One region of the Ruminococcus sp. SR1/5 genome, then DNA from elsewhere that is predicted to be linked to it. Evidence: riboswitches for the same ligand, from Rfam matches in the RefSeq annotation. Region 1 holds a riboswitch; each other region holds the start of a gene.
The links. Region 1 has a riboswitch for cobalamin ahead of nikB (nickel ABC transporter permease). Riboswitches for the same ligand answer to the same signal wherever they lie in the genome.

Region 2: linked by a shared signal. The riboswitch ahead of CK1_RS13000 (ABC transporter permease) and the one ahead of nikB (nickel ABC transporter permease) in region 1 are both predicted to bind cobalamin.
Region 3: linked by a shared signal. The riboswitch ahead of CK1_RS09145 (sirohydrochlorin cobaltochelatase) and the one ahead of nikB (nickel ABC transporter permease) in region 1 are both predicted to bind cobalamin.

Annotation. Positions count from the first base shown of each region.
Region 1 is NC_021014.1:680,435-685,922, forward strand. It holds gene hisIE (bifunctional phosphoribosyl-AMP cyclohydrolase/phosphoribosyl-ATP diphosphatase HisIE) at 1-164, shown strand, start outside; gene CK1_RS03435 (M14 family metallopeptidase) at 336-1,295, shown strand; cobalamin riboswitch at 1,580-1,768, shown strand; gene nikB (nickel ABC transporter permease) at 1,952-2,890, shown strand; gene nikC (nickel transporter permease) at 2,891-3,721, shown strand; gene CK1_RS03450 (ABC transporter substrate-binding protein) at 3,780-5,348, shown strand; gene CK1_RS03455 (ABC transporter ATP-binding protein) at 5,363-5,488, shown strand, end outside.
Region 2 is NC_021014.1:2,612,279-2,617,766, forward strand. It holds gene CK1_RS12995 (ABC transporter permease) at 1-520, opposite strand, end outside; gene CK1_RS13000 (ABC transporter permease) at 536-1,465, opposite strand; cobalamin riboswitch at 1,602-1,775, opposite strand; gene CK1_RS13005 (MATE family efflux transporter) at 1,923-3,281, opposite strand; partial or broken gene CK1_RS13010 (ABC-2 transporter permease) at 3,437-4,034, opposite strand; gene CK1_RS13015 (ABC transporter ATP-binding protein) at 4,105-4,953, opposite strand; gene CK1_RS13020 (GntR family transcriptional regulator) at 4,956-5,330, opposite strand.
Region 3 is NC_021014.1:1,790,514-1,796,001, forward strand. It holds gene CK1_RS09130 (ABC transporter substrate-binding protein) at 1-712, opposite strand, end outside; gene CK1_RS09135 (hypothetical protein) at 771-956, opposite strand; gene CK1_RS09140 (hypothetical protein) at 1,100-1,669, opposite strand; gene CK1_RS09145 (sirohydrochlorin cobaltochelatase) at 1,791-3,083, opposite strand; cobalamin riboswitch at 3,246-3,420, opposite strand; gene CK1_RS09150 (NAD(P)/FAD-dependent oxidoreductase) at 3,740-5,119, opposite strand; gene CK1_RS09155 (DNA internalization-related competence protein ComEC/Rec2) at 5,209-5,488, opposite strand, start outside.

The DNA.
Region 1 (5,488 bases):
AAAAAGTCGGTGAAGAATGCACAGAGATCGTCATTGCAGCCAAAAATCCGGATAAAGAAGAGATTAAATACGAAATTTCAGATTTTCTTTATCATATGATGGTACTCATGGTGGAAAAAGGAGTCAGCTGGGAAGAAATCACCAAAGAATTGGTAAAAAGATAAATTATATATCATTCAGGAAAAAAGCTTTTGTACGTCGGATCAGAATGAACGGTTACGAAAGCTTTTTTCTGTTTTCCCGGAATCTTAAAAGAATATGTACAATTTCGGTTAGGCATGATATACTTATCGTCAAAAGTGCGGAAATATAAAAAAGGAAAAGGGAAACAACCAATGATCAAAATTGATGACTGGGTGATTGAAAAAGGAGAGAAGGCACAGGGGAAAATTAAGATCACAGGATACGGCATAGCAATGCCGGCAACTGTGATATGCGGAGTGAAAGACGGACCGACGATACTGATCACAGCAGGAATACACAGTGCGGAGTATGTAGGAATCCAGGCGGCAATGGAACTTGCAAAAGAATTTCAACCGGAAGAACTGAAGGGAAATGTGATCATCGTTCCACTGGTCAATGTCAGTGGCTTTGAGCATCGCACCATGAGTCTGGTCTATGAGGATGGCAAGAACCTGAACCGCGTTTTCCCCGGAGATCCTGAGGGAACAGCTGCAGATCGTATTGCCTATGCTATAGTGACAAAGCTTTTTTCCATAGCAGATTATTATATCGACCTGCATAGCGGAGATGGGTTCGAACAGCTTCATCCCTATGTTTATTATGTAGGGGTTGTAGATGAAAAGACAGCAGAGAAATCATTACATATGGCACGGCATATCGGCGTAAAATATGTGGTCCGTTCCACAACCGCCACAGGTGGCGCCTACAATTATGCTTCTTCTCTTGGAATTCCAAGTATTCTCATCGAAAGAGGCGGACACAGCTACTGGACCTGGGAGGAAGTAGAACAGGATAAAAGAGACGTCCGTCACCTTGTTTTTCATCTCCAGGGAAAGAAATGTCATGGTCTGAAGCATTACCGTCAGATGCTTCTTGAAAATGTAGTCTATGAATATGCGCCGTATACAGGATGCTGGTATCCGTCCAAGAAGCCTGGAGAATACTTTTTTAAGGGGGAAGAACTGGGTGAACTGAGAGATTACTATGGGAATTTACTTTACACATCTATTGCAACTGAAAACGGAGTCGTACTTTATCAAACAGCCAGTCTGAACATTATTGAAGACGGACCAATGATCGCATATGCAGCGATCACGGAGACTCTGACCTGATAGTAAACAACCCTTTCAGAACGCTTCTGTCTGAAATCATATTGAAACAGTAAGAAAACCGGGTTTTACCATTTGCTATTCTATTTATAAAAATAGCGAGGTAAACTCCGTGTTTTTTTAGCAGATCAGATAAATCCAATTGTCAAATCCCCCATGGGGGATATATACAATTCAAGCATCTTTAACAAAATTTATGAGTTTTCTAAAAATATAACATTTTTCCATAGACATAAACTATAGTTTTATCATATAATGTTTTAGTAATTTGACAGCATTTGCTGATTTTCACATCAGCCGTTGTAAGTTCTGAGAGGATTAATAGGGAAACCGGTGTAAATCCGGTACGATCCCGTCACTGTAAGGGGGAATCCTCAGACAAAGTACCACTGGTCGAGTACGTGAGAAATAGACCGGGAAGGTGTCTGAGGGTAAGGATCCTAAGTCAGGAGACCTGCTTGCAATTGTTTTAAAATGATTCTTACGGAAGATAGGAAGCATATTTATTTTGTGTGCCCGTATTTCGTCACGGGCTTTTTTCGTGCAAATTTTCTAAAATTCCATGCATATTCTGCATATTAAGAATCCAATAGTTTTTTTATCTAACTAAATTAAAACGGCAATGTTAAAATCGCATCAAATGAGGAAAGGAGTAAAACGTGACAAAGAAACAAGTAGGAAAAAGATTTCTCCAGATCATCATTGTTTTATTTGGAATCAGCTTTTTCACATTTGGACTGACCTACCTGTCACCTGGTGATCCTGCGGAGATCATGCTGACAGAGTGTGGTAATCTTCCTACACCAGAGCTTCTGGAACAGACAAGACATGAGCTTGGCCTTGATCAGCCCTTTCTCGTGCAGTATGGTTCCTGGTTGAAGGGTGTTGTTACAGGAGATATGGGACAGTCCTATTCTTTCAAAATGCCGGTAACAGATAAACTGGTATCCTGTTTCTGGCCGACGCTGAGGATGTCGTTGCTGGCACTTCTGATGATGGTCATTATTTCCATACCGCTTGGAATCCTGGCCGCTGTATATCAGAACAAATTCCCGGATTATTTTGTGAGAGGAATTACCTTTGTGGGAGTATCTGTTCCAAGCTTCTGGCTGGGCCTGATCCTTCTCAGCATCTTTGGTGTTCAGCTTCGCTGGATCAATGTTGCAGGAGGCAGTACGGATTTTAAATCCATGATCCTCCCGGCGCTGACTCTTGCACTTGCCATGTCTGCAAAATATACCAGACAGGTAAGAAGTGCAGTACTGGAGGAACTTCACCAGGATTATGTCACAGGTGCAAGAATGCGTGGAATCAAGGAAAGCGTCATTCTCTGGAAACACGTCCTTCCTAACGTAATGCTTCCTCTGGTAACATTGCTGGGACTTTCCCTTGGAAGTCTTCTGGGAGGTACTGCAGTTGTAGAGATCATTTACAACTGGCCTGGAATGGGAAATATGGCAGTAAAAGCAATTTCCTGTCGTGACTATCCTCTTGTACAGGGCTATGTACTCTGGATCGCAATCCTGTACATGTGCATCAACCTGCTTGTGGATCTGTCCTATACTTATCTCGATCCAAGACTTAAGGAGGATAGATAATTGAAAAAGGTATTACGAACATTCAAAGAAAATAAACAGTTCACTCTTTTCTTCATTCTGGGTCTCGTGGTGATCGGAATTGCGATCTTTGCGCCGCAGCTCTCACCATATGATCCACTGGATGCAGTTATGACCGAATCACTGCAGGAGCCAAGCTCCGCTCATCCGTTCGGAACGGATAAGCTTGGACGAGATCTTCTTTCCCGTGTTATCTTCGGAACAAGAACCTCTCTGATCATGACCTTATGTCTGGTTGCAGTGATCTTTGGCATCGGTACATTTTTAGGAGTTATTGCCGGATATTTCGGCGGCGTTGTGGATGCAGTGATCATGCGTATCGCAGATATGATGATCTCCTTCCCTGGGCTTGTACTGGCCATTGCCATTGCCGGTATGCTTGGACCAAACCTGGTCAATGCCGTTATCTCCATTGCGGCTGTAAGCTGGACAAAATATGCCCGTCTTGCACGAAGTATGGTTTTGAAAGTCAAGAAGAGTCTTTACATAGAGGCAGCTATAGTAAACGGAACAAAGACCTGGAAAATTCTTCTTGTACACATTCTTCCCAACATGGTAACCCAGATGGTGGTAACTGCGGCAGCAGATATCGGAACCATGATGCTGGAGCTGGCTTCCCTTTCATTCCTGGGATTTGGTGCAACTGCGCCGACACCGGAGTGGGGACTGATGCTGAATGAAGGAAGAACCTACATGGCAAAGGCGCCATGGCTTATGATCTACCCTGGTATCGCTATCGTGATCTGTGTTGTTGTTTTCAACATGCTTGGAGACAGCATCCGTGATGTACTGGATCCGCGCCAGGATCAATAAAACAACTCTGTAACAAACCAACACCATATGATCAGTATATTATCTTTAGGAGGATGAAATGAGAAATAATGTAGTTAAAAAAGTGCTGGCTGCTACACTTGCATGTATGATGACCCTTTCAATGACAACAGTGGCTCAGGCAAAAGGTGACAAAAAAAGTGATAAGGAGATCACCATCGGAGTAACAAGCTTTGCAGATACACTGGAGCCGACAGAGCAGTATTTCAGCTGGGTTGTATCCCGTTATGCGATCGGCGAGTGCCTCACAAAATTCGATGAGAATGGTGAGATCGTTCCATGTCTTGCGGAAGAGTGGGAGAACAGCGAAGACGGAAAGACATGGACCTTCAAGATCCGTGAGGGTGTAAAATTCTCAAACGGTGACGATATGACACCGGATATGGTAAAAGCTTCCATCGAGCGTACCGCTGAAAAAAGTGACCGTGTTCCGGAATTCTTTGATCTTGACAGCATCGAGGTTGACGGACAGAACCTGATCTTCCACCTGAACAGAGCAAATGCAAACATGGCCGGATGCCTTGCAGACCCGCTGTTTCTGATCGTAGATACAAATGTAGATGATTCTACATTTGCCATGGAAGGACCGATCTGTACAGGACCTTACGCAGTAGAGTCCTTCAGTCCGACAGATTCCTGTGTCGTAGTAAAAAATGAGAACTACTGGGATGGAGAAGTTCCCCTTGATAAAGTTACACTGAAATGTGTGGATGACCAGACAACACGTTCCATGGCTCTTCAGACAGGTGAGATCGATATCGCTTACAACCTGAAAACAGAGAACCTGGTTGAGTTTGAGGGAAATGACAATTACGACATCCAGGAGCTTCAGTCTCTTCGTTCCACCTATGCATTCATGAACCAGAACGAGGATCATGCACTCAGCGATAAGGCTCTTCGCCAGGCACTTCTTCGTGGTCTTGACAAGGAAACATACTGCAACACTCTTCTTGAGGGTGGTGCAACAGCTGGTAAAGCACCGGTTCCTCCAACACTTGACTTTGGATTCGATGATTTGAAGGATGAGAATTCCTATGATCCGGACAGCGCAAAGAAGATCCTTGATGAGGCCGGATACAAAGATGTTGACGGTGACGGATTTGTAGAAACTCCTGACGGAGATCCTCTTGTTCTTGATTTTGTTATCTACACAAGCCGTGCCGAGCTTGGTGTATACGCACAGGCAGCACAGGCCAGTCTGAAGGAGATCGGTATCAACGTAAACCTGAACACAGTAAGTTATGAGACACTTCTTGACATGAGAGATTCCGGTCAGTATGACCTTCTGATCTGGAACGTGCTGGTAGCAAACACTGGAGACCCTGAGAACTACTTAAGAGAGAACTGGTACAGCTCCTCTGCAAACAATACTGCAGGATACAATAACCCGGAGGTTGACAAGCTTCTTGACGAGCTTGCGCAGACATTTGATGTGGACAAGAGAAAAGATCTCATCATCGATATTCAGCAGGATATCATGGATGATGCTGCAACTGTATTCTTTGGTTATGAGACAACCTACCTCTTCTCCAACAAAAAGGTAACAGGTGTTAAGATGTATCCAATGGATTATTACTGGCTGACAAAGGATATCACTCTTGCCGAGTAAAGGAGCGCTTATTTATGCTTGAGATCAAGGATCTTTCCGTTCAGTACGGAAAACAGGCACCTACCATTGAACATTTCAACCTTTCCATGAAGAAGGGGGAGATCATCAGTGTGGTAGGCGAGAGTGGAAGTGGAAAAACA
Region 2 (5,488 bases), 1.9 Mb from region 1:
TCAATGCTCGGGCAAGCCTTGCATATTCTGCCCAGGATACGACCGATAAGGACAGAATCAGATGAGCGCCGCTGGCTCCTACGGTTCCTGCAATGGCAAGTGCCACAATAAAGACCGGCATAGCCATAAATACATCAATGATCCTCATAATTATGGAATCGATTTTTCCACCTACATATCCGGCAAACAGTCCGATCGGCACCCCGACACATACAGTGATCAGAAGCACCGTAAAGCTATAGCTCAGTGAATACCGGCTGCCCCAGAGAAGTCTTGATAAAATACATCGTCCCAGCTGATCAGTACCTAAAGGATATGCCGCCGACGGATTCTTTAATTTTATCGAAACATCCACAAGCAGTGGATCATGCGGCGCCAGTACAGGTGCAAAAATAGCTGCCAATGCAAAAATTATGACCACCATCAATCCTATTTTTGTTTTCGGTGACCGGAATACCTGTTTCCAGTACAGATTCTGGATCATGCTTTTTTCTGTTTTCTGCTTTCTTCTGCTTCCCATTCTATGATCTCTCCTTTACTTTAACTGGATTCGCCGGTCAATCGCAGAATAGGCGATATCCACAAGAAAATTTAATACTACAATGCCAACAGCCAGAATAAAGATAAAACATTGCAGCACCGGAGTGTCTTTTGAGATCACGGATTTCAATGCCAGATTTCCGATTCCCTGAATTGAAAAAATACTTTCTATCACAGCTGAGCCACAGAAAAAACCGATCACAATTGATACCAGACGTGTCAGCACAGGAATCAGGATATTTTTCAGACCATGACGCAAAATTACATTTACAGATGACAATCCCTTAGCTCTGCTGGCACGTATGTAATCCTGCTTCAGCACCTGTATCATATTGGTACGGATCAATCTCGTCATAATTCCAAAGAAACTGATATCCATGGCAAATGCCGCAAGAATCGGGATGCCTCCGGCATCTCCTCCGATCACGGAAATCACTTTTAGCTTTACTCCAAATATATAGAGCAGCATCAGACCGATCCAGAAAGACGGCATAGATACACTGAGGGACGACAAAATGCGAATGACTTTATCCAGAACTCTGTTTTCATAAATTGCCGACAAAATTCCAAGAGGGACTGACACGATCATCAACAATAAAAACGAAGTAACTGCCAGTTTAAATGTCTGTGGAAAATATCTTTTTAATTCCTCAAAAGCCGGTTTTCTGGTAGAATATGATTTTCCAAAATCGCCATGAAGTGCCTGATCCAGCCATTTCCCGTATTGTACCAGCACCGGCTGATCCAGTCCTTCCTCATGCCGTACTTCTTCTACCTGCTCCGGTGACGGATGCTCATATTTTTTCTCCGCCAGCACTCTGGCCGCATCACCTGCCGATATAAAACTCAGCATAAAAATAATAAATGTAACCGCCAGCACTACCGGAATCATAAATATAAAACGCTTTGCAATTACTTTTCCCATTTTCATTTCTCCTCATTTTTCATCTGTTTATTCGGTTAAAATAAAAAAAGCTGATATGATCCAGCATCATATCAGCACAAAAAACAAACCTCTACCTCAGGCAGAGCTTATTCCTTCTGTATCCCATCCGAATCAGAATTCTTCTGTCAAAAAGGCAAGTCTCCTGACTCCAGTTCTTCCTACTTACCATCTTCCCGGATCTCTCCAGTGATATTTTGGTTTTCGTCCCTGTCACAGTAGCGGTGGCTGTTCTGGCATTTCACCAGATTCCTTATTAAGTACTTTGTACACCCTTCTGACTATTCAATTTTCATAGTTGCAATGAATAAATATTATAATATCATACTTTTCTTTTTATATAAATAGTTTTTTGTCAAATATAAAATATCTGAACATTTCATAGTGAAACCCGGATATTTTCTGCCTGTATTATTATAAATCTCTTAAGTAAATAACATTATGTATGAACGGTGACTTCTTTATATTTCCGTATAATGATCATATAACTTACGAATAATAAAACAGCTGCGCTGCTCCATGCACAGATCTCTGCATAGTATATTCCATCTTCACCGATCAGTTTTGGCAGCAGCAGCGCAACACTGACACGCATTATAAATTCTGCAATGCCGCTGGCAAGCGGAATCAAAGTATTACCCAGGCCCTGGATAGCAGAACGATACACATACAGCAGATACAGCACCCACAAAAAGACAGCCATGATAAACAAATACTTATATGCTATATCCAATACCTGTCGGGTCTGATCCGGTTCACCGGATACAAACAGGGACAGTACATTACGTCCAAACAGTACCATCATGCCGGAAATGAAAGCCGAAGTGAGCACTGCCATATAAGTGCCGCTGCGCACGCCTTTTCGAATCCTCTGGTATTTTTTTGCACCAAGATTCTGGCCCACATAGGTTGTAATAGCATATCCATATGAAACGGCAGCCATCTCCAAAACCCCATACAGCTTGTTCGATGCCGTAAATCCCGCCACAAACAGAAAACCAAATCCATTGATCACATACTGTACCACAAGTCCTCCCACGGAGATGATCACATTCTGTATCGCAAGAGGAACCGCCAGTTCCAAAAGCCGCAGGCTCATAGAGGGCTGCCTGTAAAAGTCCTTCTTTTCCAGGCGGATATCCGGGATTTTACGTAATACGATCAAACAGTACAAGGCTGAAAATCCCTGTGCGATAACGGTCGCCACTGCTGCTCCGGCTATACCCCAGCCAAAAACCGCCACAAACAACAGATCCAGTCCCACATTGATCACTGCCGCCACTGTCATTGCGATCAACGGAGATCTGCTGTTTCCAAGTGCCCGAAGGATCGCTGCAAATATATTATAAGCAGCTATGATCGGGATTCCCGCAAAAATCAGCCGCAAATATAGCATTGTCAGATCAATGACATTATCCGGTGTCTGTAAAAATAAAAGAACATGATAAACTGTACCTTCACTTACTGCGAGTACGACCACAGACAGTAATGCTGTCATGATATAGCTTTTCGCTACTGCACATTTCAGATTTTCCTTTTCCCTTGCTCCATAATACTGAGATACAAGAATAGAAAAACCCTGTGTGATACCTGTCATGATCCCCAACACCAGCCATACCAGCCAATCTCCGGCACCTACTGCCGCCAGTGCCTTAACTCCTACCACTTGTCCGACGATCATGGTGTCTGCCATTGTATAAAACTGCTGAAAAATATTTCCAAGCATCATTGGTATGGCAAAAGTTATGATCAGTTTTCCGGGAGATCCGGCAGTCATATCTTTTTCATTAGTTCCCATAAGAGTCTCCTTTTCTTTTCATCCTTGACCGCTATTTTACAAGGGACTCTTACGAAACACAAGCCTATTTTTTCACAAAGTTTTTCTCATATTTTTGGTAGCTATTACATCTTTATGATCATTATTTTTAATGGATCATTTTTGCCACGCCTATCTTAAAACTCTTTCTTCTTCATAGCGCTCATACTATACTTATACGAAGCAAACCATATAAGCAGACTTAGCACAATAAGGGCAATCGCAATTTCAAGATCCCCTATTCCACCTATCACATGCAGAATAATTTCTTTTAATCCCAAGTTAGCCTTCACAAAAAATCCAATTGTATAACAAATTGCAAAAATAATTAAAATTGCGATTGGCAGCACAATTCGCCCTTTCTCTCCTTCGAACCTTATCCTGATCGCGATCATAATTCCCGCAATTGCCTGAAACACAAAAAATGTGATCAACTCCATTGCCAGCATTTCCAGATCAAACACCTCTTCAGGATTTATGAGTACCATAATTCCTGCACAGATCATTCCAATGCACCATCCACATGCTGTCATGATAAAGGAAAAATATATTTTTCTCTGACATATATTTTTTATTTACGGGTAAAGAAAATAAATATGTGTAACCATGGCCATTTTCATCATAACTGATCGTATTACCTGAATATATCGCCAGAACAGATGGGATATACATTGCAATGAAAGCAGCTGCCGTTTTTCCTGTAAGTATAAAAAACAATGCTACAAACACTAACACCAAAAAAGATTACCACCCTGTCGAAAAAACAATCGAAAATCCTTTTCCAAAAGCCCTCTGATTCCTTTCATCATCTTTCGCCCCCTGTCAACATCAGGATCACCTGATCGAGTGATCCGCTCTCTACTACGATTTCCGGATAATTTTCTATATAATACTGCTTCTCGTTCGTCAGACAGGCAACTCCAAAAAACTCTTTTTTCTCTTTCAAAAGATACCTTTTATCCACTGCCTGATATTGTTCCTCACTGACTTTCAACACTGCATATTTTTCAAGAATCGTATCCATCGCTTCATGAAGTATGATCTTTCCTTTATGTATCACATAAATGTCATCACACAGATGTTCTAAGTCCGAAGAAATATGTGAACTGATCAGGATACTTCTCTCCGGCTCTTCTTCCATATACTCTCTTAAAATATCCAGCATCCTTTCCCTCGCTCCGACATCAAGCCCTGCTGTCGGCTCATCCAGCATCAGGAATTCTGCCTGATGTGTCAATGCAATGATCAGATTCAGCTTTGCTTTCATTCCTGTTGAGTACTCTTTTATAAATTTATCCAACGGAATCTGATATTCTTCACACATCTGATGAAATTTTTCTGCTTCAAACTTTGGATATAATTTGGCAAGGACTGCCTCAACATCTTTCCCTTTCAAGTATCCACTGAATCCGGTTTCTGCCAGGACAACTCCCAGCTCTTCTTTCTCTTTTTCACTTAACTCTTCCGGTATTTTTCCCAGGATCTTTATCTCACCGGCATCATAAGAAATGAGTCCGAGCACTGCCTTGAACAAAGTACTCTTACCGGCTCCGTTCTCTCCAACCAGACCGGTGATTCTTCCTTTTTCTACATTTAACGAACAGTCTAACTGAAATTCACCGTAGCTTTTCTTTACTCCTTTGATCTCCAACATAATCATTCATCCTCCATGATGAGTTCAAACAACGAACGGATCTCTTCCTCTTTCATTCCGCAGCGCCTTCCCTTCTGAATTGCTGCTTCCAGATCCGCCTCAACCTCTTTCCTGCGCTCTTCTTCCATCAGCTGTGTATTCGAAGCCGCTACATACGTTCCTTTCCCATGAACTGTGACTGTCATGCCCTCTGCTTCCAGATTGTCATATGCTTTCTTCACAGTAAGTGCACTGATCTTCAATTCCTTTGCCATTGTTCTCACGGACGGCAATATATCATTTTCTTTTAACTCTCCGGAGATGATCTGCGCCTTGATCTGCTCCATGATCTGTTCATAAATTGGTACCATCGATGTATTATTGATTATAATCTTCATATGTTCCCTCCTGTTGCAAACAGTATATAACAGTATAATACTGTTGTCAACTGTTATATACTGTTTTGCAGTAGTTGACTGCCGGGATATATTTTTTAGCACGAAAAAAGCACCTCTCGGTTTTCTGATTATTAACTCTGAGAAGTGCTCTTGTTTTA
Region 3 (5,488 bases), 1.1 Mb from region 1:
CACTTTTTCTTATATTTACCGCACCTACGGAGTTGATATAAAAGAACGCTACGGTCTTGTCTGTTTTATCTGCTGTGAGAACCTTATCCAGCTTGTCCGTCTGCTCTTTGAAAACCTTTTCTGCTACATCTTCTTTTCCCAGAAGAACTGCGTAAAGCTTCATCCACTCGGTCCTTCCAAGAGGATGACTCTCATAGCTGGAACGCTCTACCATTACAGGGATCCCGAACTGCTCCAGCTTCTCCTGTACCTCCGGATTGTGATGGATCATGGTGGATTCAATGGCAAGGTCACAGCCCTCGTTCAGGATCAGCTCGTAATCCGGAGCACTGTACTTGCCGGCATAAATCATCTTTTTCTGTTCCATGGCGTCCTTTGCTTCCTGGATATACCATCCGTCTTCCTTGGTTCCGGAAAGCTTGATGCTGTCAATCCCGTCGATAGCGCGGAAAAGATCCATGGCCGAGGTTGCTACCAGATAGATATTGTTTATGGGCTGCTGCAGAACCGCAATGTCAGGATCCAGCCCCTCCGGTGCTTTCTTGCCTTCGGGAACTACAAGAAACTGTCCTTCCTGATCAATGGTGAGCAGCGCATAGCCATCGTTGTAGTAATCCACATTAAATTCCTTTGCGTAGGAAAGATCCATACTGTGGTCAAAGGTAAGGCCTGGAATATCCGCAGGCTTATGTTCTGTCTCTGCTGCCTGCACTGCAAAAGCACACCCCAGGATCAGGGTCAGCGTCAGAAATATGTATGAAATTATTTTTTCATTTTTCTTCCTTTTTCATGCTCGAAGAATCAAAATTCAGGGTATACTCAATCTCGTGAGGAGTACTCATGGCTACAGTATCTGCAGTCACTTCCATTTCTGCGTCAAAGACTGTGACCGGGATCTCAAATGTGGAGTTTCCGTCTTTGTTCACCGGCTCATATTTTTCGCCGTCCACGATCATGTAATCATAATTCGGACTGCTCCAGATGATGGTTGCCGTAGCTTCTTTGTCCTTGATCTCTACTTTAGCCGGAGATTCTACAGATGCTCTTCCTGTTCCGCCTGTAAGGGTTACATCCGTCTCATAGGTTCCGTCCTCCAGCTTCAGCTCTTCCGGTTTTTCCCTTCGGATTTTTTGTCGTCAGAGGTTTTTACAGGATTCTTTACGCTGACTTTATGGTCGTACCATTTGCCTTTTTCTCCCAGGATCGCCACGTTAAATTCCTCACCAATGGCCGGTACCGGGATATCAAATCCGTAAACCTCCTCTGTATAACCATCGCTGTACTTCACTGTATCTGTGGTCGGCTCAATGATCTCTGCTCCGTCCTTCTGGGCATCCTCGGCAGTTCCCGCAAACAGGTTAACGATCTTCTTGGAAACCAGACTTACGTGGATGGTCATTTTACCATCTTTGACCGTGAGCTCTCCTTTTTTGTCATTGGCCTCATTTACATGAAACATGCTGCTGTCTGTACCAAACTCTGCTGTATAAACGCCATCTTCCAGGGTATCTGCTTTGGCTGCATCTGTATCCTTTTCTTCGGAAGCTTCTGCTTCCTCACCGGACTCTGTTTTTGTTTCATCTGTTTTTGCCATCGCAGGCACAGAGCCCAGCACCAGGACTGATGCACTTGCCATTGCAAGAATTAAGTTTACATAGCGTTTTTTCATGATAATCTTCTCCCTTCCATAGATACAGCAATCTGCCCGGAAAACAGTCTTCCTGATCTTTCCGGGCAGTTACATTGATTTCTTATAGGTATCTGAACTCACTCAGATATTTTTATATTTATTATTCTGCGGACTCCTCAGCAGAATCAGCCTCTGTATCTGCTGCTGCATCAGAATCTGCGGACTCCTCAGTGCTTCCCAGAGAATCGATGGCTGCCTTTGTATGCTCTACATAAAGCTTCTCAACTGCTTCGATTCTTCCAAGACCCTCGATCTGGCAGTCAACCTTATCGAAGTTTCCGGATGCTACAAACTGGCTCTTCCAGGAATCCTCCTCATCACCGGCCATATCGTTATTTGCATGGTCTCCGGCAACAACCATCAGCGGACGAAGAACAACGTTCTTGTATCCTGCTTCTTTTACCTTCTCGATAACCTTGTCGCAGGCTGTATCTTCCGGCTTACCCTCTACAGTACCGATGAATGCGTTCTTCAATCCAAGGTTTTCCATCTGTGTCTGCATCTGATCGTATGTAACGTTAGCTGTATGAGATGTTCCATGTCCCATGAATACGAATGCTGTGCCAGCCTCAGCTGCTGCATCCATGCTGTCAAATCCGGCCTCTTTGCAAGCCGTATCTGTGATCGCCTGAGCAACGGCTTTCTTGTCATCATTGATCACAGTTGCATCGTCTCCAACCTCACCGAGCATTGGCTCTGCGATAGCTACAGACTCGAATTTATCTTTATAGCCATTGATCGCTTCTGTCATCTCATCGTACTCAGCACCATGCATCAGATGGGTAGGCTGTACAACCAGATTCTTAACACCATTCTCTACTGCACGGTCAAGAGCCTGCTGCATGTTATCGATCACTTCATCATCTCTTGCCTCTACATGGTTGATGATGATCTGTGCTGTAAATGCTCTTCTTACAGACCAGTCCGGATAAGCTTCTGCAAGAGCATCCTCGATTCCCTTGACATCCTCTGCACGGCTGTCATTGAAGGAAGTACCAAAGCTTACAACAAGAAGTTCATTCTCACCGATCTCATCCTGGTTACGCGGATCGTCCTTGGAAGCATCTCCTGTGTCACGTCCGAAATAATCCGGATCTGCATTCTCACCCTCTACCAGTTCTTTCTGAGCATCTGTCAGAGCATCCCATGCTTCTTTGGCTGCCTTGCAGTCCTCATCTGTTGTGTCGTTTCTTTCCTGTACATAGATCTTGTCGATCAGAGCTGCTACATTATCTGCTGCTTCCTGATCTGCATCAGAAGCCTCTGTGGTATCAGCTGCCTCAGCGTTCTCTTCTGTAGCAGAATCCTCTGCTGCCATTGCTGTTGTAGCCGCACCCATAGAGCATGTCATGGAAACTGCGAGCATCAGAGCTAACATTGTTTTTCTTTTCATTTCTCATTGTCCTCTTTTCATGTATTTCCAGAATACTGATATGTACAAAAAAGCAGCAGCTCTCTGCGGCCGCCTGCTCACACATGATTCTCTGCGCAATACAAATACATAAAAAGAAGTTCTGTATTGTTATGGAGAATACCGATTCGTAAACCGCGAATCCCTGAATCTCACAATAAGGCAGTTCTCCTGACTTGGTTCCACGCTGCTTTCCCTTCCCGGTCTCCCAGTGGTTATAAAAGCAACTCCCCTTTCACAGTGACGGTATCGTTCCGGATTCTCACCGGATTCTCTTTTGCACATCCGACTGGATGCAACCTTATCATTATAACATTTGCACATATTTTCTTTTACCTGGTTATCTAACTTTTACCACAAACTCATAAATTTGTCAAGATTGATGTCAGACGATTCACGGTTTTCTGTGATCTTCGCTCACCAAAAACACCTCGCGAAATATTACCAGTGAACAGTAACCGGTTTTCTCCCTGTATCTGTCAGTTATTATCAGAATACTTTCTCCAATATTCATGCACATCCTGCATAAAAAACAGCCCCTTTCTGTCATCACCCTGATATCAGAAAAGGACTGTCTTACACTGGATATTCGCAATCCGCTTCGCTACTTGCTCATAACAGATAAACTGCTTTGCAGTTTATCTGTTAAAATACTCCTGCTCCAGGTATCTGGCTACGTAGACTCCGCTGGCAGATGCATGGGACAGAGAATGGGTCACGCCGCTGCAGTCTCCGATAACAAAGAGACCCTTGTGGCAGGTTTCCAGATTTTCGTCGATCTCAACCTCCATGTTGTAGAATTTAACCTCCACGCCATAAAGCAAAGTATCGTCATCCGCGGTTCCCGGTGCGATCTTATCCAGAGCATAGATCATCTCGATGATGCCATCCAGGATACGTTTCGGCATAACAAGACTTAAATCTCCCGGTGTCGCAGAAAGTGTAGGTGTTACGAAACTTTCCTCAATACGGGCTTTTGTGCTTCGTCTTCCGCGGATCAGATCTCCAAACCGCTGTACCATAACACCACCGCCAAGCATATTGGAAAGTCTTGCAATGCTCTCACCGTATCCGTTGCTGTCATGGAACGGCTCTGAGAAATGCTTGGATACCAGAAGGGCAAAGTTTGTATTGTTGGTATGCTTTGCCGGATCTTCGTAGCTGTGACCGTTTACTGTGATGATACCGTTGGTATTTTCATTCACGACAACACCTCGCGGGTTCATGCAGAAGGTACGGACCATATCCTCAAACTTCTCAGTTCTGTAAACAATCTTGCTCTCATAAAGCTCATCTGTCAGACGGCTGAAAACCTCTGCCGGAAGCTCCACACGGACTCCGATGTCCACACGGTTGGAAAGAGTCGGGATCTTAAGCTCTGTACATACCGTCTCCATCCATTTACTTCCGCTTCGTCCTGCGGAGATGATACAGTAAGTTCCCTCGTAACGCTCATCTCCTACAAAAACTGCATAACCGTCTTCAGTTTTTTCTACTTTGTCAACAGATGCGTCAAAATAGAAGTCCACATGGTCTTTCATTTTTTCATAGAGGTTCTGAAGTACCACATAGTTGATATCTGTTCCCAGATGGCGGACTGATGCATCCAGAAGATGCAGGCCGTTCTGAAGGCAGAGCTTACGGATCTCGCTGTTTGTGGTAGAATAAAGTTTGGTTCCCTCACCGCCATGCATCAGGTTCAGTTTATCTACATATTCCATCAGCTCTGTAGCTGTATCCTTGCCGATATGCTGGTACAGAGTTCCGCCAAACTGATTGGTGATATTGTATTTTCCGTCGGAGAAAGCGCCTGCACCGCCAAATCCCTTCATGATCGCACAGGTTTTGCAGTGAATACAGGATTTTACTTTCTTTCCGTCGATGGGACATTTTCTTTTTTCCAGAGGATGACCGGCTTCAAAAACCGCGATCTTTTTCTCCGGATCATTATTCATCAGTTCATAGGCCGCAAAGATTCCACCGGGACCTGCTCCTACGATCAGTACATCATATTTCATAAATAAAAACTCCTTATCTTGTATTGCACATTTTCAGTGCTTTGTTTTTGCACAAACCCTGTCTATTCTACAACAAGTGTGTTCAAAAGTCACCTGTTTTTTCGGAACCTTCCGATCTTAAGCTTCTTTCCATCTGTTTCCACGGTAATAGCACCGTTTTTCATGGTGTATTCCACCTGACTTCCGGCCGCTTTAAGCCGCTCTACGGTTTCCGGTGACGGATGTCCGTAGGTGTTGGTGGAAGAACAGGAAATGATCGCCACTTCCGGCTTTATTTTCTCAAGAAATGCTTCTGTGGTAGAATAACGGGAACCGTGATGTCCCACCTTCAGACAATCAACATCCTCAAGCCCCCCGGCTGCCAGAAGC